3 regions of the Sutcliffiella sp. FSL R7-0096 genome follow, and region 1 is predicted to be linked to each of the others. Evidence: riboswitches for the same ligand, from Rfam matches in the RefSeq annotation. Region 1 holds a riboswitch; each other region holds the start of a gene.
What was found. Region 1 has a riboswitch for S-adenosylmethionine ahead of MKY77_RS05550 (methionine ABC transporter ATP-binding protein). Riboswitches for the same ligand answer to the same signal wherever they lie in the genome.

Region 2: it holds a riboswitch for S-adenosylmethionine, as region 1 does, so the genes downstream of both, MKY77_RS21265 (methionine ABC transporter ATP-binding protein) here and MKY77_RS05550 (methionine ABC transporter ATP-binding protein) in region 1, are expected to answer to the same signal.
Region 3: it holds a riboswitch for S-adenosylmethionine, as region 1 does, so the genes downstream of both, mtnW (2,3-diketo-5-methylthiopentyl-1-phosphate enolase) here and MKY77_RS05550 (methionine ABC transporter ATP-binding protein) in region 1, are expected to answer to the same signal.

What each region holds. Positions count from the first base shown of each region.
Region 1 is NZ_CP152003.1:1,081,165-1,089,472, reverse strand. Features, by position in the region: gene MKY77_RS05565 (alpha/beta hydrolase) at 1-283, opposite strand, end outside; gene MKY77_RS05560 (SDR family NAD(P)-dependent oxidoreductase) at 551-1,333, shown strand; gene MKY77_RS05555 (hypothetical protein) at 1,387-1,560, opposite strand; SAM riboswitch class I at 1,884-1,992, shown strand; SAM riboswitch class I at 2,089-2,196, shown strand; gene MKY77_RS05550 (methionine ABC transporter ATP-binding protein) at 2,276-3,307, shown strand; gene MKY77_RS05545 (methionine ABC transporter permease) at 3,297-3,947, shown strand; gene MKY77_RS05540 (MetQ/NlpA family ABC transporter substrate-binding protein) at 3,963-4,790, shown strand; gene MKY77_RS05535 (M20 family metallopeptidase) at 4,803-6,011, shown strand; gene MKY77_RS05530 (GNAT family N-acetyltransferase) at 6,132-6,629, opposite strand; gene MKY77_RS05525 (hypothetical protein) at 6,655-7,020, opposite strand; gene MKY77_RS05520 (DUF4083 domain-containing protein) at 7,140-7,325, opposite strand; gene MKY77_RS05515 (DUF2268 domain-containing putative Zn-dependent protease) at 7,369-8,308, opposite strand, start outside.
Region 2 is NZ_CP152003.1:4,125,020-4,133,327, reverse strand. Features, by position in the region: gene MKY77_RS21275 (hypothetical protein) at 1-5, shown strand, start outside; gene MKY77_RS21270 (diacylglycerol kinase family protein) at 76-957, shown strand; SAM riboswitch class I at 1,052-1,168, shown strand; gene MKY77_RS21265 (methionine ABC transporter ATP-binding protein) at 1,307-2,338, shown strand; gene MKY77_RS21260 (methionine ABC transporter permease) at 2,325-2,978, shown strand; gene MKY77_RS21255 (MetQ/NlpA family ABC transporter substrate-binding protein) at 2,998-3,855, shown strand; gene MKY77_RS21250 (carboxymuconolactone decarboxylase family protein) at 3,982-4,353, shown strand; gene MKY77_RS21245 (hypothetical protein) at 5,058-5,210, shown strand; gene sufC (Fe-S cluster assembly ATPase SufC) at 5,846-6,628, shown strand; gene sufD (Fe-S cluster assembly protein SufD) at 6,644-7,936, shown strand; gene MKY77_RS21230 (cysteine desulfurase) at 7,936-8,308, shown strand, end outside.
Region 3 is NZ_CP152003.1:1,647,152-1,655,459, reverse strand. Features, by position in the region: gene MKY77_RS08430 (divergent polysaccharide deacetylase family protein) at 1-191, shown strand, start outside; gene cbpA (cyclic di-AMP binding protein CbpA) at 247-885, opposite strand; gene MKY77_RS08420 (CoA-disulfide reductase) at 994-2,337, opposite strand; gene MKY77_RS08415 (cupin domain-containing protein) at 2,461-2,994, opposite strand; gene MKY77_RS08410 (methylthioribulose 1-phosphate dehydratase) at 3,195-3,833, opposite strand; gene MKY77_RS08405 (2-hydroxy-3-keto-5-methylthiopentenyl-1-phosphate phosphatase) at 3,830-4,495, opposite strand; gene mtnW (2,3-diketo-5-methylthiopentyl-1-phosphate enolase) at 4,492-5,736, opposite strand; SAM riboswitch class I at 5,812-5,918, opposite strand; gene MKY77_RS08395 (pyridoxal phosphate-dependent aminotransferase) at 6,137-7,309, opposite strand; gene MKY77_RS08390 (carbon-nitrogen family hydrolase) at 7,408-8,190, shown strand.

The DNA.
Region 1 (8,308 bases):
TATTACTCTTGCTCAACTCATTCATAAGTGGCTCAAAATCCAGTACTGGCGCTGAAGTTCCTAATCCAGGAAGTAGAACAATAGTATTTGCTCCCTCACCTTCAACATGTACATGCATACGGTTACCATCCACTTCCACCAGTTGTCCTGTAGCTTCAAACTTGTTCTTTTCGAAGAGAACCATTACATGATGAAACGCCACCCACAATACAACCATACTTATTAAGCCTACTGATATATACTTCAATATTTTGCGGAAACTGAATCTCTTCTTAGTGTTCATCTTTTCCTCTACTTTCTTTTATAAAAGTTACATTCATTACCTATACGAAGTAGACATTAAATTAGTTCCACAGTTTAATCCAATTCCCGACTCTAGTTTTATCTGCTTTCAAATTCTAATTCGTCTATAATCTCTACCGCTTTCAAAACAGCCCATTCTCCTATCAGTAAATCAGGAAGTGCATCTTGGGACAAGGGTCCCCATGTGTGCTTCTTTTCAGAAATGGGTAAATGATTCTCATAACTTGTTTTTGAAGGAGTGAGATAAATGAATAGGAACATAGAGAAGGTTGCCATTATTACTGGTGGGTCCTCCGGAATTGGCAGGGCAAGTGCAATCAGACTCGCCAAAAGTGGTGTAAAGGTAGCGATACTTGATTTGAAGGAAGAGGATGCCGAACAGCTCAGACAGGAAATAGCGGAAGCCGGTGGAGAAGCGATGGCACTCCAGACTGATGTTTCCGATACCAAAGATCTTGAGGCAAGCTTCAAGCAGGTGCTCGATCGCTGGGGACAGCTTGATATCGTCTTTGCAAATGCAGGGATAAATGGGAAAGTGGCACCTATTGAAGATCTTGATGAAGAAGATTGGAATCAGACCCTGAACACCAATCTAAAAAGTACATTCCTGACCGTAAAGCATGCAATTCCCCATATGAAAGCCCAAGGTGGCAGTATCATCATCACCAGCTCCATCAATGGTACAAGAACCTTCCGTGGTTTCGGAATGTCCGCTTACAGTTCCTCCAAAGCAGGACAAGTTGCTTTTGGAAAGATGGCGGCGCTTGAATTGGCAAAATATCATATTCGGGTCAATATAATCTGTCCAGGGGCGATAGAAACGAATATCGAAAAAAACACCTTCCCAGAGGAAGAGGAACTCAAAAAAATCAAGATTCCCATTGAGTATCCCGATAGCTCCCACCCCTTAGAGCATCAACCAGGCAAGCCGGAACAGGTTGCAGACCTCATTTCTTTTTTGGCCTCAGATTCTTCCAGTCATATTACTGGCAGCCAAATCTTTATTGATGGAGCAGAATCCCTCCTCTAGAGTCTTTGCAAGTAAAAAAGGTGAGCCACATGCTTACCTTTTTTACTTGCAATCTATTGATTTACACTGCCAGGTGGTACATCTTTCTCTTCCTGCCCTATCGCTTCCATTCCAATTTGCTCTTGTACATCAAATTGCACCTTTTTATCAGCCAATTGTTCAGTAGCAAGTTTTAAATCAGGCTGGATATTGTTATTTTTAGCAGATTGCTCATTCCAATCTTTCAATACCTTCACCTCCACTGAATCATATTCCTAAGTATGTGTTAGAATATCTTATTTTATAAGGATTGGGATAAGGTTTTCCAAACAATGGTCCATCCAATGACCTATTTCTTTCCCACTCTGCATGATGCTAAAATAGCTATTGGTAAACTATTTGAGTCAAGGGGCTTTATATGTTAATTAAGAATAAGAGTACTGATATAATAATTCAGAGATAAGTACATGCTACACCTTAAGTTCCTTCTAATATTTTTTATTTTTCAAAAAAACGTTGACATCCATTCACAACCGTTATAAACTTATCATCATTCAAATAAAAACTTATTTTCTTATCCAGAGAGGTGGAGGGAACGGCCCTGTGAAACCTCGGCAACAGGCTTTTTATAAAGCACTGTGCCAATTCCTTTCAAGCAATCATGCTTGGAAAGATAAGAAGAGCATAAGCATGCACGGGCGCTAACCTCTTCTTACTTGCTAAGAAGAGGTTTTTTGTATTCTAAACCCGAGTTTTCCAATTGAATAAATTTAGTTTTCTTATCCAGAGAGGTGGAGGGACTGGCCCTGTGAAACCTCGGCAACAGGCTTTCTTGTGAAGCACTGTGCCAATTCCATCAAGCATTAACGCTTGAAAGATAAGAAAGAGCATCTACATAGCGATGTCCTTTTCTTGTCTTTCCAAGAAAAGGGCATTTTTATTTTCCAATAAGGAGGAAACATCATGATCACATTCAAGAACGTCAAAAAGGTCTACAAAAGTGGCGAGCAGGAAGTACATGCGCTAGATGGCATCGACTTGAGCATTGAAGAAGGCGAGATTTACGGAGTCATCGGATTCAGCGGTGCCGGAAAGAGCTCTCTCCTTCGTTGTGTGAATCTGCTAGAGAGACCAACATCAGGGAAAGTTCTCGTCGGTGGAGTAGATCTTTCAAAACTATCACCCAAAAATTTAAGAAATGCTAAAAGAAAGATTGGAATGGTCTTTCAACACTTTAACTTACTTAACTCGAAAACGGTATATGAAAACGTAGCAATGCCCCTTCTTATCAGTAATGTTAAAAAAGCGGACATCCAAACAAGAGTCGAGGAGCTTCTCGACTTTGTAGGGCTTGGTGATAAGAAGGATAACTATCCTGACCAACTTTCTGGTGGGCAGAAGCAACGAGTCGGAATTGCCAGGGCATTGGCCACGAGACCTTCCGTCCTGCTATGTGATGAAGCGACATCAGCCCTTGATCCACAAACAACAAGCTCCATCCTTCAGCTTTTGAAAAAGATAAACCTGGAATACAAAATCACCATCCTGATGATCACCCATGAGATGTCAGTCATCCGGGATATTTGCGATAAAGTGGCTGTCATTGAAAAAGGCAAAATCATTGAACACGGTTCGGTTTTTGACCTATTTTCCAATCCTAAGACCTCAACTGCACGGAACTTCGTCAGTTCTGTCTTGAATGATAAGTTGCCTTCATCGATTAGGGATCTAGTTAGTCAAAAAGATGATCACCAAGGAATTTACCGAATCAACTTTGTCGGTGCTTCAGCTGGCCAGCCCTTCCTGTCCCAGGTGGCTAAGAAGTTCCATGTGGATGTGAATGTCCTTTTCGGAAACATTACCGAACTGCAAGGTGTTCCCTTTGGAAACCTGGTTGTGGAGTTAAAAGGGGAACCTTCCGAAATCAAACGCGCTTTATTTTTCATACAACAAGAAAAAGTATTAGTGAAAGAGGTGAATGCACATGCGAGTTAGTTCCGATCAAATTATTGACGCCTTATTAGAAACCTTATCGATGGTCAGCTTTTCCCTACTATTCTCCGTACTGATTGGCTTACCACTTGGTGTGCTGTTAGTTGTGACGAGAAAGGGACATATTCTAGAAAACAATGTACTATTTAACTTTTTAAATCCAATAATCAACGTTTTACGTTCGATACCTTTCATCATTTTACTCGTAGCGATCATCCCGCTTACGAGACTGATAGTGGGAACCTCCATTGGAACCGCCGCCGCAACCGTACCGCTCATCTTTTATGCGGCACCATATTTTGCAAGATTAGTAGAAAATTCGTTGTTGGAAGTGGAACCAGGTGTACTTGAAGCCGCAGAGGCGATGGGGGCTACACCAAGACAGATCATTTTTCGTTTCCTTTTACCGGAAGCGTTGAGTTCGCTGGTACTTGCCATCACCATCGCAACCATTGGCTTGATTGGGGCTTCCGCAATGGCAGGGGCCGTTGGAGGCGGTGGCCTCGGTGACCTTGCGATTACATACGGCTATCAACAGTTCGATGAAATCACCATGTTCATCACCGTTGCCATCCTGGTCGTGATGGTCCAGGCGATCCAAAGCTCCGGAAACATTTTATCCAAAAAAATCAGAAGACGATAGGGAGAGACAAACATCATGAAAAAATTACTTAGCTTTGCTATTTTAACCATTCTTTTACTAACAGCAGTAGGGTGCTCCAATGACAGTGACACCATTAAAATCGGAGTGAGCGGCACCGACAATCGAATTTGGGACTTTGTAGCGAAGAAGGCGGAAAAAGAAGGACTGGACATTGAGATAGTCAGTTTCTCCGATTATGTACAACCGAACCTAGCCTTGGCACAAAAGGAACTGGATGCTAACGCGTTTCAGACCATTTCCTACTTTGAAGCATTTATCAAAGAGCATGATCTAGATCTAACACCGATTGCCACAACCGTTATCGCACCAATGGGTCTATACTCAGAGAAGTATGAAAACGTGGAGGATATCCCGGAAGGCGGAAAAATTGCCGTACCAAACGAAGCGACCAACATGGGTAGAGCATTTTTACTCCTTCAAGATGCAGGCCTTATCACTCTTACGGAGGATTTTGACGGGAACGGTTCATTGGACAAAATCGTGGAAAATCCAAAAAATCTTGAAATCATCCCGGTAGTAGCAGGTCAAACGCCACGTGTTTTACCAGACGTAGCTGCTTCCATCATCAATAACGGAATTGCCGTTGATGCTGGCTTTAACCCTACAGAAGACTCCATTTTCCATGAAGATGATACTGCAACACCATACATCAACATCATTGCTGTCCGTACCGAGGATAAAAATCGTGAAGACTTACAGAAGCTTGCCGCACTGTATCAAGAAGACGATGTGAAAGAATTCATTGAAAAAGAATATAAAGGCAGTACGATTCCCACGTTTGTTCCATTAAGTGAAATCGGCGTTGATACTAATAAAGAATAAGGAGTGATTTACATGGCAATAACCCTTCCACAAGTTGATGAAAAAACAGTCATCATTAAAGAGGATATTAAACATAAGCAAGCACTCTATCTATCTACCAGCCATCAGATTCATGAGAGACCGGAGATTGGAAACGAGGAATTTTTCGCTTCTTCCCTTCTTACCTCCATCTTAAGAGATGAAGGATTTGAAGTGAAAACAAATGTTGCAGGACATGAAACAGGATTCATCGCTACTAAAAAGTCAGAGAAGCCTGGCCCCTCCATCGGTTATCTTGCAGAATATGACGCTCTCCCTGGCATCGGTCATGCATGCGGACACAATATCATCGGGACAACTAGCGTCGCAGCCGCGGTCGCTCTAAGTAAAGTATTAGATGAAACTGGTGGTGAAGTCACCGTGTTCGGTACACCAGCTGAGGAAGGCGGCCCGAATGGCAGTGCCAAAGGAAGCTTCGTTAAACACGGTCTAGTACAGCATCTCGATGCAGCCTTGATGGTTCATCCGGGAAATGCAACGAGATTAACTGGCCCAACACTCGCTGTCGATCCATTGGATTTCGAATTTATCGGAAAGCCTGCCCATGCTGCCGCATCTCCCCACGAAGGAGTAAATACACTAGATTCTGTCATTCAGTTATTCAATGGCATCAATGCACTGCGCCAACATGTAACAAATGATGTCCGGATTCACGGCATCATCACTCATGGTGGCGATGCACCTAACATTGTACCGGAATACGCAAAAGCACGCTTCTATATAAGGGCTGCGACTCGAGAAGGATTGAATGAAGTAACATGCAAAGTGAAAGCCATCGCAGAAGGTGCTGCCCTTACAACCGGGGCGAAACTTAATGTCATCGCATTCCAGAATGAAGTGGACAATATCTTATTGAACGAGAGCCTGGATGCTATATACAAAGAGATTGTGGAGTCACTTGGAGAAACGGTTGTACTAGAAGGCAAAGCTGGAATCGGATCTACTGATGTCGGCAACATCAGCCAAGTGGTCCCGACCATCCATCCATATATTAAAATAGGTCCTGACACATTGGTCGGTCATACGGAGGAGTTCAAGTCAGCAGCCCGCTCGCCACAAGGTGACCACGCACTGTTGGTTGGGGCGGAAGCATTGGCACTGACCGGCTTGAGGCTCTTGACAGATCCGGAGGTTTTATCGAAAGTAAGAAAGGACTTTGAGTTAGCAAAGAAGACATTATGATATCAATAAAAAAGAAATGTTCAGCGAAGTAATTAGCTGTTCATTTCTTTTTTTAAGCATCCATTTAACCAGTCATAAAAAGAACTCACCTCTTAGTGAAACAAGTTCCATTCTGAATTTTTATAACATTAACACCATCAAATCCTCATCAAAATATGTAGCGCCTATTTTCAACCCGTTCCTATCCACTCCATAAGTAACGAAACCGAGTGAACCATAAAGGCGTTTCGCAGGTTCGTTGCTTGCTGTAACCGCTAGATAAATTTGTTCTATTTCCTTTAGTTCCTTTGCCTTGGTGATTGCCTCGTTCATGAGTTCTTTTCCAACACCTGATTTTCTCTGTTCAGGTAATACGTACATCGCCACAATTGTAGCTCTATGTTTGATTTTCATTTTGGTTTCACATATCAAGGTGACAGTACCCACCAACCTTTTTTCCACAAATGCTCCAAAGGTGTAAATGTGCTCGCTGGACAACCTACCTTCATATATTTCAGAAGAATACTCTAATTCCTCTTCATAACTGGAGCTGAAAGCTTCTGGGTTGTTTTTTAGTGCCTCCAGCCTAATGATTCTATAACTTTTCGCATCAGTTGCTGTTAATCGTCTTATTTCCATAGGGGCTCTCTCCTTTATTCAACTGCTAAGTTAAAAACAACCTTGCGGAAATTCCGAAGGTCAAGGGAATGGACATGCTCAAGAAAGCAAATTTCGATTCATATTTTTCACGCTTCATTTTAAGGATCCAATCTATTATAAACATCATAGCGGCTGGCACGAGACTAAACCAGAATAAAATCACGCCAAAAACCATATGCAAAGCACCCGATACAATGATTTCCGCCTTTTTTTCTTCAGCTTTTATGGAAATAAGTTCACCAATCTTATCGCTTGTTATGGATGCCAGAATCCCGTATGTAAAAATTACTGAATAGCTTAAGAATATACCTAACAAAAGGTGACCTGTATAAGACTCATACGTAGTGCTTTCGCCAAAAAAAGAAGGCAAAAACAATCCCAGCAACAATACCTAAACAGAACCGGAAATAGATGCTGAGATTATCTTTCTTTGCAGCATGGGAACTCCTCCTCCAACATGCAATTAGTTTTCTATAAAACTTTTTTCTATTAATGTTTATCGTTTTCCATTTTCTCAATAATTGCGTCCAACTTCTTCTCGATATTATACAATCTTTTATTTTTATAAGACGCATTAACTAGCAGTCTTCTGATAAATAGAGTAAAAGAAATACTCCCTACTATTAACAGTCCAAAAACAACTACCTGAATAATCATTTCACCCATCACTGTCATCCTCCTTACATATCCGTATACCTCGAGAGAAGGCTATCTGTTTCTACCTACTCTCCTCTTCAAATCCACTTAACTCCAAAATCTCTTCCGCTCTCATTTCAGTCCATTTTTCTATAGTAACGTCAGGATTCCTTTCCAAGAAATCCTTCATGATCCGATAACCGATTCTGTAGTTAGACCACTTAGGAATGCCTGATGAAGGGCGACCCAAATGGAGCATTGTCACATTTTCCATATCATAGGATCCCTTATTTTCCTCAATGAAACTCCAAACTTTGTTTGTCGCCTCAGGACTTAGAGGTTCAATCCAAGGAACCTCGTAATCTTCATACACCGCTTTTCCAAAGGTGTCTGCCTTTCCTTCCATGATTACCCTGTCTAAAAGATGATGTTTGCGCATGCCCCAGTCGGACACTTCCATTGTCACTACATGATGAAATTCATGTGCAATGGTTTGTTTAATACTTTTTTCCGTATATTTCCTCGGATCGATTTGCAGGACCATGACATCCTTATCTGCAGCAAAGGCAAGGACACCAGACATCTCCAAGTAACTGAAGTCAGGACTATGTGGCTGAATATAAATTCTGACCTTCTCACTTCCAGTCAGCAAAGTTGTCGAGTCCTCTAGCCCCTCTTTTATAAATCTACTAATCTCAGGATGCTGATTATCCAGATGTTTAATCATCTCTCTCAACTTAGCTGTATTACTTGGGGGTGCATAATACGGATCATCATTTCCGAAATAATCATGTCCATAGATTTCTTTGCTGAAGGGCTTCACAACATGGGCTAAGAACAGTTCCTTTCGATCCCCCTCCGTCTCTTCCAGCTCTTCCATGAAATCAAGATATGGTTGATGATAGGGGATGATCTCAAATGTTTGTCCATTGGTGCTATATGTCTCCACGGTTCCATGTTCTAACATCACTTTTTCCTGCACTTCTTTTTCTATCACTGCTTCTGCCGCTAGGTCTACCTTC
Region 2 (8,308 bases), 1.9 Mb from region 1:
CGTAAAGGAATTGTGCACGCCTATAGCGAAATAAGAAGAGGTAGAAAAAGAGAAGATTATAGGCGGTGTAAGATTGTGTATTATTTTATTGTAAATAAGACGGCTGGTAACGGAAAAGGACTGCGTGTTTGGGAAGCTACGGAAAAGTTGTTAAAGGTTAAAAAAGTAGTGTATAAGGTTTCCTTTACTGAATATAAAGGTCATGCCGGTAAATTAATGGAACAGATAGATGACGTGATAACTGCGGTAATAGTGGTTGGGGGAGATGGAACGATCCATGAAGTAGTGAATCGATTGGTTGCAAAAGAGGTGGCTCTCGGGATTGTTCCTGCTGGATCTGGTAATGACCTGGCAAGAAGCCTGGGGGTCCCTTTTGTTGCTAAAGGGGCGTTGGATCGAATTTTAGCTGGAGAAGTTTTTAGCATCGATATCCCTAAGGTAGGGGAGGAGTATTTTATTTCCATTGCAGGTTTAGGCTTTGACGGGCAGGTTGCGGAAGTTACGAATAAGTCGAAATCGAAGCGTTTTTTGAATAAAATAGGACTTGGTGGTTTGTCCTATATAATAAATATCTTTAAAGTTCTGTTTACATATAAATCTTCTAAGGTCTCCATAATAGTGGATGGCAAAATTAGCGAATACGATGATGTCTGGCTCGTGGCAATTGCTAATCTGCCCTACTATGGCGGGGGGATCAAGATATGTCCGGAAGCCAAAGCGGATGATGGGTTATTGGATGTGTGTGTGGTATCCGGAATTGGGAGATGGGAGCTGCTTTTCGTTTTCCCACTAGCCTTTAAGGGGAAGCACGTAAATCATCGGCATGTGACGATGCTTAGGGGATCATCCATTCAAGTGAAACCAGAGGAACCTTTAATCATGCAGTGTGATGGGGAAATAATACGAAGTGGGGGAAGGGATTTCAGAATAAAAAAGAACGGACTGAGAGTTTTATAAAAGTTTTTAATTGACATGTTATTTGCACCCGTGATACGATAACATTCGTTAATTCAAATTGCCCAAATACTTAACTTAAATTATATATGTTAATCTCTTATCGAGAGAGGTGGAGGGACGTGCCCGATGAAACCCGGCAACCGTCAACAAGGAATTGTTGAAATGGTGCCAATTCACACAAAGTAAAGTTATTTGCTTTGATAGATGAGAGAAAGGACTTTTCTCATTTAATCCTTTCTGCTCATTATTGCGGAAGGGATTTTTTATTTTTCAAGTGGGAACCAAAACGTTTGATTAAACCTAATTGGGTAAGCTAAAACAAAGCAAATGTAAGAAGGAAGGTGCATGCATGATTTCACTTCAAGGTGTTAAAAAAGTTTTTAAAACGAAAAATGGACCGGTTACAGCTGTTGATAATATAGATTTATCCATCAACCATGGCGAAATATTTGGTGTGATTGGATACAGTGGAGCAGGGAAAAGTACCCTGATCCGCATGCTAAACGGACTGGAAACTCCTACAGATGGGGTGGTGGATGTAGCAGGAAGAAACCTTGCGAAGGTAAAGGGCAGGGAACTGAGACAAGCACGCCAGGAAATCAGTATGATTTTCCAACATTTCAATCTTTTATGGTCAAGGACGGTAAAGGAAAACATCGCGTTTCCGCTTGAGATTGCTGGAGTCAGTAGGACAGAACGCAATAAGCGAGTAGATGAACTTATCAAACTTGTAGGGTTAGAAGGAAGGGGAGACTCTTATCCATCTCAACTAAGTGGGGGACAAAAGCAAAGAGTCGGGATTGCAAGGGCGCTTGCAAATAACCCAAAAGTACTTTTATGTGATGAAGCGACTTCTGCTTTGGATCCACAAACCACGGATTCCATCTTAGACCTCTTGGTCGATATCAATAAGCGATTATCTCTGACGATCGTACTGATCACACATGAAATGCATGTCATCCGTAAAATCTGTCATCGCGTAGCTGTCATGGAGAATGGGAAAGTCGTGGAACAAGGTGATGTTCTAAATGTATTCCGCAAGCCCGAGCAGCCTATCACGAAACGCTTCGTCAAGCAGGTGACAGAACCGGAAGATACACAAGAGACAGTGGAACATCTTTTGGCAGAATATCCGCAAGGTAAAGTGATACAGTTAACATTTGTAGGTACTTCGGCGGAACAGCCTTTGATAACGAACTTGATTCGCAGGTTTCCGATTGATGTGAACATTCTTCAAGGTAAAATATCACAGACTCAAAACGGAGCATACGGCACTCTTTTTGTACATCTTGATGGAGAAGAAGCCCAAGTACAAGAGGCATTGGCATTTATCCGTGAGCAGCAAGTGGAGTTGGAGGTGATGACACATGGAACGCGTTAATTGGGACAAAATGTGGGATGCTACCTTAGAAACCCTTTATATGAGTAGTATATCTGTTGTTGCCACTTTCATCTTAGGGATCGTCTTAGGACTGTTATTGTTTTTAACATCGAAGGGCAATATTTGGGAAAGTCGTATCATTAATGGAATTGTAGCGGCGTTTGTGAATATCTTCCGTTCCATCCCATTTGTCATTTTAATATTTTTACTTATTCCTTTCACAAGGTTCATCATGGATACCATCATCGGTGCCAACGCTGCCCTGCCTGCTTTGATTATAGGGGCTGCACCATTCTACGCCCGTATGGTTGAAATTGCGCTACGTGAAATTGATAAAGGTGTCATTGAAGCAGCACGTTCCATGGGAGCTAAAACAACAGAAATCATCTGGAAAGTATTGATTCCGGAATCGATGCCAGCATTGGTTTCCGGTATAACCGTAACTGCCATTGCAATCGTAAGTTACACGGCGATGGCGGGAATCATCGGTGCAGGTGGGTTGGGTAACCTGGCATTCTTAGATGGGTTCCAGCGTAACAACTGGGAAGTAACACTTGTATGTACTGTCATCATTTTAATCATTGTGTTTATCATCCAATTTATTGGAGATTTGGTTACAAATAAACTAGACAAACGATAAGAAAGCGGGGATTTTTCAGATGAAAAAGTTATTAAGTTATGCAGTGGTTTCATTATTAGTACTGGTTTTGGCTGCTTGTGGTACAAGCAATGAAGGTGGAGAAAGTGGTACAGGTTCAAACATTGAGGAAGGTAAACTCGTTATTGGGGCTTCCAATGTGCCACATTCAGAGGTTCTGGAAGAAGCAAAGGCTTTGCTTGAAGAAAAAGGAATCGAATTAGAGATTAAGACATTTACAGACTATATTCTTCCAAACCAAACACTTCGTGATGGAGATATTGATGCAAACTATTTTCAACATGAGCCATATTTAAAATCTCAAATTGCAGAAAATAATTACGACTTTGTAAGTGCTGGCGGTGTGCACATTGAACCTATCGGTGTATATTCTCAAAAATATGATAGCCTTGAGGAACTTCCTGAAGGTGCACAAATTTTAATGAGTAATTCAGTTGCAGATCATGGTCGTATTTTGGCGATGCTAGAGGAAAAAGGTTTGATCACTCTAAAAGAGGGTGTAGAAACTACATCCGCTACAATTGATGATATTGAAGACAATCCGAAAGACCTGCAATTCAACACACAATTTGACGCAGCTTTTCTACCTCAAGCATACTTGAATGGTGATGGAGATGCAGTATTGATTAATGGGAACTATGCCTTGGGTGCAGAAATTGATCCAGAAGAAGAAGCAATTGCATTAGAATCTGGTGAAAACAACCCGTACGTAAACCTAATTGTTGTACGTGAGGAAGACAAAGACAACGAGCAAATCAAAGCATTGGTGGAAGTGCTCCAGTCTGATGAAATCAAAGCGTTCATCGAAGAAAAATATAAAGGCTCCGTACTACCAGCAAAAGCTGCTGATGAGGAGTAAACATTTGAGAACCCCGTGCTATATAGGCACGGGGTTTTAATTTAAAATATTTGTCGCTCATGAATACTTACCTCCCACCTAAACAAATACTAACTCTGTGAAAAATAAGGATGGGAGTTGTCTTCAATGGAACAACATGATGAGCCGAAAAACTATGCAGAAGCAGCACTTCATGATTATAAAGCAGGTCTTGGTGTCTTTAGCGAAAAGATGCCTGAGCTTGCACATCATTACAACGAGTTCACGGAAGCTTGTTTTAAAGAGGGCGTACTCGATAAAAAGCAGAAACAATTGATAGCTCTTGGTGTTAGTGTGTATTCCCAAGATGAGTATTGTATTGTGTATCACACAAAAGGTTGTTTGGACCAAGGTGCCACAGAGCAAGAAATCTTGGAAGTATGTGGTGTGACAGCAGCATTTGGTGGTGGCGCGGCAATGAGCCAATCCGTAACCTTGGTGCAGTCTTGTATCAGCGATTTTAATGAATTGAAGCATTGATTTTCGAGAGTCTGACCTTTTGGGGTTGGGCTTTTTCATATTTAGGAAATACAAAGCGGACGGATTTAGTACCAGGGAGATGGGGAACGGATCAGCAAAACGAATTACAACTTGGTGCTTAGGTTTGCTTAATTTTAGTGGATAATTGGCGAAAAACAAAAAAAGGTTGGGCTTTTAAACATGTTTCAAATGGTTCGGCCAAACTTTCCGTTATTTCGGACATTCTTACACTAGTTTTAAGGGGTGTTCGGACAATTGACGAGACCGTTTGGACAAGAATATAAGAGCATTCGGACATTTGAAAATTTGGTTCGGACAAGTAACGGGAAACTTCGGACATTTGGGTAGGGCAGGCTAAATATCAACAATAACCAGCATGATCAGCGTCCACTATCATGTCTCCACATTACATGTAAATACTACCATCCATGAAGTTAATATCAGGACACCCAGAACGCCTTAGCAATCCAGAGAAATACTAAGTCTCCTTTCAACTACCTCCCCTAATCCCTCCACAACCCACAATATCCTCAGTAATCGCCCCATACTTTGTTTGGATAAAATAACCATCCCTGCTATGATTAATAAAGTGTTTATAACAAATACTTTGAGGGTATCAGAAAACTGGTGCAAAAAATAAACACTTATAAATAGGAAGGGAATGGTTTATTATCCATCAGGTACAAGTTAAGTACACAGGTGAAATGGAGAAGGCGATGTTTCAAGCATACGGTTTTGGTTATGAGGAGTACTCAAAGAAGCTCTCAAAACTTCTGGAAGTTGAGCAGAAACGAGAAGAGGATTACCAAAAGAGCTTGGAGATTGTTGAAGAAATAGACCGTAATTACCGTCCATAGAACGTGCAGTGAAAAGCTGGAAGATTGACCATATAAATATAGATGAAAAGGGTTCGTGTCATTCTCTTTAAACTGAGAATGACGCAGACCCTTTTTGTTATTTATAGGCTCTTTTCGTAAAACTTTGTTGCTTTTTCGAATGGATACATCAACCGTTATTTTCCTTACTGTCGTGCTCTTTTTTCTTCTATACATAAGAGACTACTTGCACCTTATAGAGTATGGAAGCAGTAAAAAGTCCAATTGCCGACTTTTTACAAGTAAATAACAACAATCTATGAGAAAAGAGCCTATTTATAAAGTTTTCCCTGGTTAATTGTAGTGCAAGTTATGAGACTCCAGCGGGAGGCAGCGGTAGACTTGAGACCCCCGAGCATTGTGAGGAGGCTCAAGCACTGCCCCGCGGAAAGCGAATAACTGGAACGGAAAATAACCAGGAGTTAAACAAAATAAAAAATCCTGCGAAAATTCGACTTCCATCCCTTATATTCGTTATAATTTGAGGGTATCTTACACAAGGCGGAAAAGGTTGCTATCACTTTCTATTTGTTATAAGATTGTAATGAGAATAAAATGAGAATTAAAACAACAATGTGTTTTCATATAGGAACACAAGAACATTGGAGGTTACAGTTATGGGTTCAACGTTAACAATTAAAGATTTGCATGTATCCATTAATGATAAAGAGATTTTAAAGGGTGTAAATCTTGAAGTAAAAGGCGGAGAGATTCACGCAATCATGGGTCCTAACGGAACAGGAAAGTCAACGCTTTCTTCTGCAATCATGGGACACCCAAAATATGAAGTAACAAGCGGAAGCATCACATTTGATGGGGAAGATGTTCTTGAAATGGAAGTGGATGAGCGCGCACAAGTTGGCTTATTCCTTGCAATGCAATACCCAAGTGAAATCAGTGGTGTTACAAACGCGGACTTCTTGCGTTCTGCTATCAATGCTCGCCGTGAAGAGGGCGATGAGATTTCACTTATGAAATTCATCCGTAAAATGGATAAAAACATGGACTTCTTGGAAATGGATCAAGCAATGGCACAGCGTTATCTAAACGAAGGTTTTTCCGGTGGGGAAAAGAAGCGTAACGAGATCCTTCAATTGATGATGATCGAGCCCAAGATCGCTATCCTTGATGAGATTGACTCTGGTCTTGATATTGATGCATTGAAAGTTGTTTCTAAAGGAATCAACGAAATGCGCGGAGACGACTTCGGTTGCCTTATCATCACTCACTACCAACGTTTATTGAACTACATCACTCCTGACCACGTTCACGTAATGATGCAAGGCCGTATCGTGAAGTCCGGTGGTAAGGAATTAGCGCAACGTCTAGAAGCAGAAGGTTACGATTGGATTAAGCAAGAATTAGGTATCGAAGACGAAACAGTCGGTCAAGAAGCGTAAGCAAGGAGGATTATCATGACGTTAGAGACGAAATTACCGTTTGATCAAGACTACCTCACTAACTACTCCAAAGAGTCAGGGGAGCCTCAGTGGCTGTTAAATCTTCGCTTACAAGCTTATTCCTTGGCAGAAGAGCTGCCATTACCTAAGCCAGATAAGACGAAGATTACAAATTGGAATTTTACAAACTTCCAGAAGCACACTGTAGAAACTTCCATTACTTCTGTGGACCAATTACCTGAAGAGGTAAAGGCGTTAGTAGATGGAGAAAATATATATGTCCAAGTGGATAACACACCAGTTGTATCCACTGTAAAAGAAGAATTAAAAGCACAAGGCGTCATCTTCACAGATATCATCACTGCTGCAAAAGAGTACAGTGACCTTGTGAAAAAATACTTCATGCAAGACGGTGTAAAAGTAGATGAGCATAAGCTATCCGCTTTACACGCTGCATTACTTAACGGCGGAGCATTCCTTTATGTTCCGAAGAACGTTGTCATTGAAGAACCGATCCAAGCGATCTACCTTCAAGACAAAGCAGAAGCTTTGTTCAACCACGTATTGATTGTGGCAGAAGACAATAGTGCGGTCACTTACGTAGAGAACTATCTGTCCAGCAATGATGGCGAAGGATCCATCTTCAACATCGTGACAGAGGTTATCGCTAATGGCAACTCTAAAGTACAATACGGTGCTGTAGACAACCTTGGAAAAGGTGTAACAACTTATGTTAACCGCCGCGGAGTAGTTGGACGTGACGCGACACTTGAGTGGGCACTTGGCCTTATGAATGATGGCGACACGATTTCTGAAAATGTAACAAACCTTATGGGCGATGGCTCTGTTGGAGATACAAAAACAGTAGTAGTCGGACGTGGAGAGCAAAAGCAAAACTTTACAACGAAGGTTGTACATTTTGGTAAAAACTCTGACGGTCAAATCCTTAAGCACGGTGTAATGAAAGACAGCGCAAGCTCTGTATTCAATGGTATTGGTAAAATTGAGCACGGTGCGTCCAAGTCTAATGCCGAGCAGGAATCTCGCGTGTTAATGCTTAGTGAAAAAGCTCGTGGGGACGCTAACCCGATTCTTCTAATCGATGAAGATGATGTAACGGCAGGTCACGCAGCATCAGCGGGACGCATTGATCCACTTCAGCTTTACTACCTGATGAGCCGCGGAATTTCCAAGAAAGAAGCAGAGCGTTTAGTAATCCACGGATTCTTGGCACCTGTAGTAAATCAATTGCCAATTGAAAAGGTTAAGAACCAATTGATTGATGTAATTGAAAGGAAAGTGAAGTAATGAATATCCAGGAGATACGTCAGCAGTTTCCGATTTTGCATCAAGAGGTCAATGGAAATCCGCTTGTGTATCTGGATAGTGCTGCTACATCTCAAAAGCCGCTAGCGGTAATTGAGGCGTTGGAGAAGTACTATAAAGGGTATAACTCCAATGTACACCGTGGAGTTCATACTTTGGGTACGAGAGCGACAGACGGTTACGAAGGCGCACGTGATAAGGTGAAGAACTTTATCAATGCAGCCCACAGAGAAGAGATAGTCTTCACCCGTGGAACAACGACCGCTCTGAACCTTGTAGCTGGCAGCTATGCACGTGCCAACCTAAAGGAAGGCGACGAAATAGTTATCACCTACATGGAGCATCATAGTAATA
Region 3 (8,308 bases), 570 kb from region 1:
TTGTGAAGCAGACTACTCAGCTGATCAAAAAAACAGAAGTAGATGATTCCATTATTGCAATCGGTCATGTTGGGGTAGTGGGCGAGAAGACCGCAAGTGTACTCAAGCAATACATCCCCAAGTTAGAAGATAAAGCCGAAATTGTCACCCTATCCAATATATTAATTGATAAAGAAATTTTATTGCACTAAAGAATGAGCGGTCCCATAAAAGTGGAGACCGCTCGTTACTTTTAGATGTTTATTTTTATTTTTGCACATCAATTTGATCAACGTGTGTAACTCTGAATTCTTTTTCTCCAAGCTTTTTGACCAGTTTGTTCAGTTTTTCCTCTGGTAATTCAGCAGGAAGATTCACTATGATACGTCTTAAGTATTTTTCGCCGTTATCAAGAGTGAGCATGCCGTCGATATTGATATCCTTTAACATTGATACGAGATCCTTGATGGCCCCTTTATGTTCGATTGTTGCAATGGTGAGAGTATATCCCCCCGTTTTCATGCCAAAAGAATCGGCAAGCACATCCATGACATTCGCGTGGGTTAATATCCCCAGAAATTCATTGTCTTCATTCAGCACTGCGATGAATGGCAAACGCTTGATTGTGAAGAATGCCTTGAAAAAGGAGTCTTCTTCAAAGATGAATGCGTCTTGACTTTTTATCAGTACCTCGATGGAATCTTCTTCACTACCCTTTTCTTCATATAGATAATCAAGCAGATGAACTTTGTAGACAAGGCCAAGAAAGTTATGGCCATCATTGGAAAGGATCGGAATGCACCGATAACCAGTATCCTTTATTTTCTCATATGCCTGTTTGATGGTATAAGTTGGTTCACAATACTGAACATCATGCTTTGGCACGAAATTGTAGCGGACCTTCATCTCTCTCACTCCTCTGTCAAAATATATGTATAGAGCTACTATTACATTAGCATATTTGACTTTAGTGGTAAAGAAAATTCACAATATTTTAACAACTTATCTAGTTTCTTATTTTGCTGCATTTGCTGCCACTTGAACTGCGTCCCAAACTGTAGCATAGGGTGGGGCATAACAGAGATCTAGCATACCGATTTGCTTGGTAGACAATCCGCAGGTTATAGCCGTTGCATAGACATCCAATCTTTTGGCAATCGATATATCCTTACCAACCATTTGTGCACCAAGCAGCTTTTGTGAGCCCTTTTCATACACAAGCTTGATATGAATGGTTTCGGCATCCGGGTAGTAGGAGGCGTGGTTATTTGTTTCAATGACTACACATTCAATGTCGAGTTCTTCTTTTTTCGCCTCTTTTTCGGTCAGCCCAGTCATAGCAGCGGTCCATTCCATCACTTTCACAACATTTGTTCCAAGTATCCCTTCAAAAGTGGATGGTATGCCAGCCAGGTTATCTGCAGCCACTCTTCCATGTTTGTTCGCCGTTGTGCCTAGACCGATATTGACAGGTCTGTTCAATAGAAGGTGATTACTTGTTGCACAATCACCAGCAGCATAAATGGATGGGAGGCTAGTCTTTTGTTGGGTGTCTACGATAATTGCCCCGTTTTCCAGCATTTCCAGGCCTAGGTTTTCAACAAACTCCGTGTTCGGTTTATTTCCGATGTTGACGATTACTGTATCCACTTCAATTGTGGCCTTGTCCGTCACTATATGTGACACTTTATCCCCTGATACTTTAAGTTCCTTCACTTCTTCTCCAGTTCGAATGGAAGCACCTTGTATCGAATTTATCGAATCCGAAACAATATTGGCCATTTCCGCATCATAATTGGGCAAAATCTGGTCCTGTAGCTCGATGACCACAACTTCTTTCCCAAGCTCCAACATGCTCTCCACGAGCTCCATTCCAATGTAACCTCCACCTATGATGCCTACCTTTTTTATAGCCTTATTGCAAAAGTACTCTCTCATCCTGATACCATCATTTAAGGTTTTCAATGTGTGAACATTTGTTGCCCCTTTTGGTACGAACGGCGGAACAATCGGTTTTGATCCTGTTGCAATGAGTAATTTATCGTAGTCGATCCATGTTTCATCTCCTGTAATAAGGTTCTTCACATTTACTCTTTGATGTTCAGGATCGACACTTATTGCCTCATGGTGAATGTGTACTTGAATGTTGCGTTTTTCAAAGTCTTCCACAGTCCTTGCCAGCAGGTCTTCATGGGATTTTGTTATTCCTGATATGTAGTAAGGTAGGCCACAGGCACCGTAGGATATATGTGAATCTTTTTCAAATACGCTGATTTTCACCTTTTCATCCAATCTTCTAAGTTTGGAGGCGGCGCTCATTCCACCTGCTATTCCTCCTATTATGACAACATGTTCCATAGTGCCTTCCTCCTTAATCTATCTCTGTTTTAATACCATTATATTCCCTCCAGACAGATAAAGTAGTCATGAAAAGTAAAAACAGATGACCCTGCTGCCAACGCAAGGTCATCTGTTTTTTTATTAGTTATTCACTTCTTCTTTTTCATAAATCGGTACCCAACCTTCTGTGGTTACGAAGATTCGAACTGCGACTACTTTACGATCCTCCATTAAGGTGAAGTAGTGGCGGACATTTGGCGGGACAGAGATTAAATCGCCAGGCTCCAATTCTACATCAAAGAAAGAGCCATCCTTTCCTTGAATAACGAATATACCATGGCCACTGACAATGAATCGAACTTCATCATCTGTATGATGGTGCTCTTTATTGAAGTTTTGAAGAAGTTGCTCCAAGTTAGGTGTTGTATCAGATAAAGAGATAACATCTTGTGCCTTGTACCCTCTTTTTAAGGAAATCGCAGCAATCTCATCTTTGAAAACTGTTAGGATTTCTTCTTTGTTTTCATCTGTTAAAGAAAAGTTTTCCTGCAAGTGTTGAGGGAGTTTCGCAATGTCCCAGTTTTCGTAGATTACTTCATTATCATTTAGGAAGCTTTCCACCTTTTCTTTCCCACTGATTCTTTCATCTGTTTCGTGTAATCTGATTTCTGCCATGTTAAATTCCTCCTTATTTTATATCATTATTAAACTCCGCTGTTGATTTCCGTACCGGGCTTCGCTTTCCGCGGGGCGTGTGCTCGAGCCTCCTCGCTCCGCTGTGGGGTCTCAAGCTACCGTTACCTCCCGCCGGAGTCTTCGCCCGTTCCTCCAATCAACAGCTAGGGAAACCTTTGAACTTACTTTCTATATAAGATTTAAATAGATATTTTTGGTTGGACCAAATTTTTTACACTTAATAATTTCAAATGATAGGAGAATAGAAACTCCCAGGCCTCTAGGTATTTTTTCGCTTCAAAGGCTGTTTTCCCCCAAACGGTGATTCCATGATTCCTGATAAGGACAGCTCCAGCATCTCCATCTATAAATTGAGAAAATTCATTTGCCAATGCTGGGATATCCGCATTGTTTCTTATGATTGGTATCCTTACTTCTGCATCTTCCTCCCAGATGCCGAAGGCTTTAATGATTTCTTGTCCTTTGAAAACAATCTCGCCGTGATCACCATATAACTCAGATATGACATTATTATCTACAGTATGGACATGCAAGGAACAACCAGCTTTTGTCTTCCGGTAAACTTCGAGGTGTAGTAATGTCTCTGCTGAAGGCTTCAACACAGTGCTTTCGACAGCTTTTCCCAATTCATCCACAAGCAGGAAATCTTCTGAAGTTATCTTTCTCTTGTCCTTGCCGCTTGAAGAAACCAAGAATTGAAGCGGTGTATCTGACACTTTGATGGAAAGGTTTCCACTTGTGCCAAAAAACCAATCACGCAAAGCCAATTCTTCCTTAACCTCAGAAAGTTCGGTCCATTTCTTTAAAAACTGACTCATGCAGTCACCTCCCGTTTTTTCAGAATGTCCATCACATCATAAAACGTTTCGAACGGTGAAAAGTCGATGGAGTGCTCCTCACACTTTTTAATCAGAAAGTCCCTCGCAATTACTTGGTCAGCAAGCTTTGCCGCTTCTAAATCAGTAATGGAATCGCCAATCACTATTTTTTCGGTGTCGGATTCGGCAAGCTTTCTGATAATGGAGGGCTTGCAGCACCCACATTCGTTGTTACAGTCCTCATCACACGAATGCGGCCAGAGGATGTTTATTGTTTCTCCAGAAAAATCGGAGTGATTACAATAGATGTTCGTTTCATCTACCAACCCTTCTAAAAGTGGTTTCACAAAGAAATCAATACCACCAGAAACAATATAGAATGGAATTCCCTCTTCTTTTGTAAATGCCACAAACTCTTTGAAGCCATCCCGTATCTCAGCGTAAGCTAATATATATTCCGTAATAGCCTCTTTTTTCTCAGAAGGAAGAAGGGCAAACATCTTCCCAACCCCTTCCTTGATGGAGATTTCTTGGGATAGTACCTGGTTTTTAATTTCGTCCCATTCTTCTGGGGCGTATTTCTTCATGATGGCAATGATATTGTCACTATTGGTGATGGTTCCATCAAAGTCACAAAAAATCATCTGCTTATTGACTGTCATGATGTAACCTCCACACTTCCCCATTGCTTAATGGCAACCTCAAGCTCAGGGTGCTTTTGGGCGTAAACTGTCAGCGATTCCCCAGCCTTCACCGCATCTACTGCCTGACGGAAAGCTTTTGCTCCGGCTGCCCCACCAAGCTCATGTCCGTGGACCCCTCCTCCTGCGTTGATGACCGCATCGTTCCCAAAATCCTGATAAAGTAGCGGTACGAGTCCTGGGTGTATCCCAGCTGATGGTACAGGCAAAGTCGTTTTCAACTGATTGTCAGCTACCGTCAGGGCATCCCGGATTCCGAGCGCTTGTTCCTTCGGCAACGCTACACTTCCATAAGGTGACGGAAATAAGGAAAAGTCAGCTCCTGCATAGCGTAAAAGTTTACCTAACAGTAATTCATTGGAAATGCCATAAAATTCTGACGGGGTCACCGCTCCGCTAACCGCCGGATGTGCCATGATCGGAATGGATACTTCCTTGTCTTCTGCCAAACTTTGAAGTGTATCAAGCCCATAAGCAAAAACATTAAATAGCAGAAAATCAGCACCTAATTCTACAGCCCTTTTTGCTTTATCCTTAAGCTCTAACGAACGGCCTGTCAGGTTTACCGCATATCTTGCACGATGACCTGTCTCCTCTTTCACTTCCTCTAAGATTCTTCTGCCTTCGGTAATCCTTTTTTCAAAAGGGGTAAGTTCGTTTTCAAACAATATTTCGTCATCCTTGATGAAATCCACTCCCCCGAGAGCCTGCTCCTTCAACTGATCAGTAAGATAAGCAAGGTCCCTGCCGATCACCCCTTTGAAAATGCTCATGACGAATGGTCTATTATGAACGCCTGTAGTGGTGCGAAGCCCCTCGATTCCAAATTTCGGTCCAGGATATGCCCGCTTCAAGTCATTACTGAACTCAAGATCGATTAACTTTATCTCCCCATCAAGCGAAAGCTTGCCGAATACAGTGGTTAAAATGGCTGGAAGGTCGTTGCTGTAATTGAAACTAGGATACGCAATTTGGATGATGCCGCGTGTTATGGTGTTCCCCAAATAAGCATCCACCCTGTCACTTGACGAAAGCTTTTTGACGCTTACCACTCTGCCTTTATGCTTTTTCAGCTGCTCCTGTTCAAGTTGTGGGAGGTCAGTCCAGGACCCGATTGTAAGTCCGAGTGCGATACCTTCCGCTTTTTTTTCAAGATTCCCTTTATGATCATGAACCAGATAGGTTGCTAGAATTTCTGACATTATGTACACCCTTTCCATCGATCTTAAAAAAACAAAAAACCTCTTCGATAAGAAGAGGTTCGTCTATCTAACGTCCTCTTATCTATCAGCTTCATGCTGCAAGATTTAGCACCGTGCTTAATAAAATTAAGTCGGTTGCCGGGTTTCATCGGGCCAGTCCCTCCACCTGCTCTTGATAAGATTGGATAATATAAATTTATTATTCACCGCTGTTAATTTCCTCATATGGCTTCGCTTTCCGTGGGGCGACCTTGAGCCTCCTCGTTTTCGCCTGCGGGGTCTCAACATTGTCGCTATTCCCCCACTGGAGTCTTCGCCATTTGCTCAATCAACAGCTAGTAATTTAACTGAATTCTAGTTGAGATTATGCCATCATTCTGCCTTTATGTCAACAGACTATTCAGAAAATCTTCAACTCTCTGATTCGTTGAACTGCTTCTTGCAACCTTTCCGTACTGGTTAATAAACCGACGCGTACATAGCCTTCGCCAAAGGATCCAAAGCCTATACCAGGCGCTACGACAACATGTGCTTCCTCAAGAAGCTTGTCTGCAAACTCCTTGGAAGTATACCCTTCAGGAACTTTTAACCATGCAAAAAAGGATCCTTTCGGTGCCTTTACTTCCCATCCAATTTCCCGCAACCCTTGAATAAGGACATTCCTTCTATCCTCATACAAATCTACAAGCTCCTGGACACATGTTTGTTTATCTAACAATGCTGTGGCAGCTGCCTCTTGGATCGCGCCAAAAATACTAACATACATATGATCCTGCAAAAGATTGATAGCTTTGATCACACTTTCATTCCCCACTGCAAACCCTACACGCCATCCAGCCATATTAAAAGTTTTCGACAAAGTATAGATTTCAATTCCGACATCCTTCGCACCTGGGGTCTGCATGAAGCTAAGTGGTTTTTTTCCATCAAAACCGATGGCACCATAGGCAAAGTCATGTACAACGCAAATATCGTGTTCATTTGCAAGTTTTACAGTTTCCTTAAAAAATGCTGAATTCGCCACAGCTCCTGTCGGATTATTGGGATAATTGAGGAACATGAGCTTAGCAGCTTCCAAGACTTCTGAATTGATATCTTCATAGTTTGGTAAAAAATGATATACTTCTTTTAATGGCATATATTCCATTTTAGCTTTGGCCAATGCCACTCCAGACCAATAATCTGGATAGCCCGGGTCTGGGACAAGGACGGTATCCCCTTCATTCAATAAACACTGGGGAATTTCCACTAGTCCAGCCTTGCCACCAAAGAGTATGGCTACTTCAGTATCTGGATTTATGTCCACATCGTATTCCCTTTTATAGAAAGTGGCAATAGCTTCTTTGAGAAATTGATGCCCCCGAAATGGGGAATATTTATGATGATCTGGTTTTTCAACTGCATCCTGTAACGAGCTTACAATATGTTCAGGTGTGGGCTGATCCGGGTTTCCTTGTCCTAGATTGATCACATCATGACCTTGTGCGACCACTTTCCCCACTTTTTCAACCAATGATGCAAAGAACTGTTTAGGCAGTGTATTTAATAATTCAGATTGTTGAAAGTGTTTCACCTTTTTCACCTACTTAGAAAATTCTTGAAATCCTAGTCACAAATCATATATTGTTAGATTCAACTTGTAAAGTATTTTTTCAACGGGGGGATAAACTTATGAAATGGAAAATAGCTTGTATTCAATTTGATATAGCCTTCGGAGATCCCGAAGCAAATATAGAAAAAGCTTGTGAACTGTTGACAGTGGCAGGCAATGATCGACCTGATATCATCGTATTACCTGAACTTTGGTCTACAGGCTATGATCTCGGACGCCTTGATAAGATTGCAGATTCTGGCGGTTTTGTTACAACCAAGTTCCTTAAATCTGCGGCAAAAGAGCTGAACGCTCACATTGTGGGTGGTTCTGTCGCCAAAAAAACAAACAAAGGGATTTATAACACGATGATTACGGTCAACAAAGATGGAGAAGTTGCCGGAGAATATAGCAAATTGCACCTTTTTCGATTGATGGACGAGCATCACTTCCTCCAGCCAGGAAAGACAGATGGAATGTTTGAGCTTGACGGAGAAACATGTGCTGGCTTCATTTGCTATGATATACGGTTTCCTGAGTGGATCCGTGCCCATACTACAAAAGATGCAAAAGCAATCTTTGTTGTTGCAGAATGGCCTTTGGCAAGGGTTGACCATTGGCGTACCCTTCTTATCGCCCGGGCCATTGAGAACCAGTGTTATGTAATCGCTTGTAACCGTTCAGGCGCAGATCCGAAGAATGCTTTTGCAGGACACTCCATGATTATTGATCCTTGGGGGGAAGTTTTGGCAGAAGCAGGAGAAAGAGAAGAGATTATTACTGCTGAAATTGATTTGGCTAAAGTGGAGGAAGTAAGGAAAAGAATCCCGATCTTTGAAGATAGAAGACCACAATACTATTAATTTAGCGGTTTAATAATACACCGCTGTTCCTTTCCGCGGGACGGTGCTGGAGTCTTCGCCATTAGCTCCAATCCATAGCTGAAAATTACAAAACGTAATGTTAGAACTTTTTCAAATA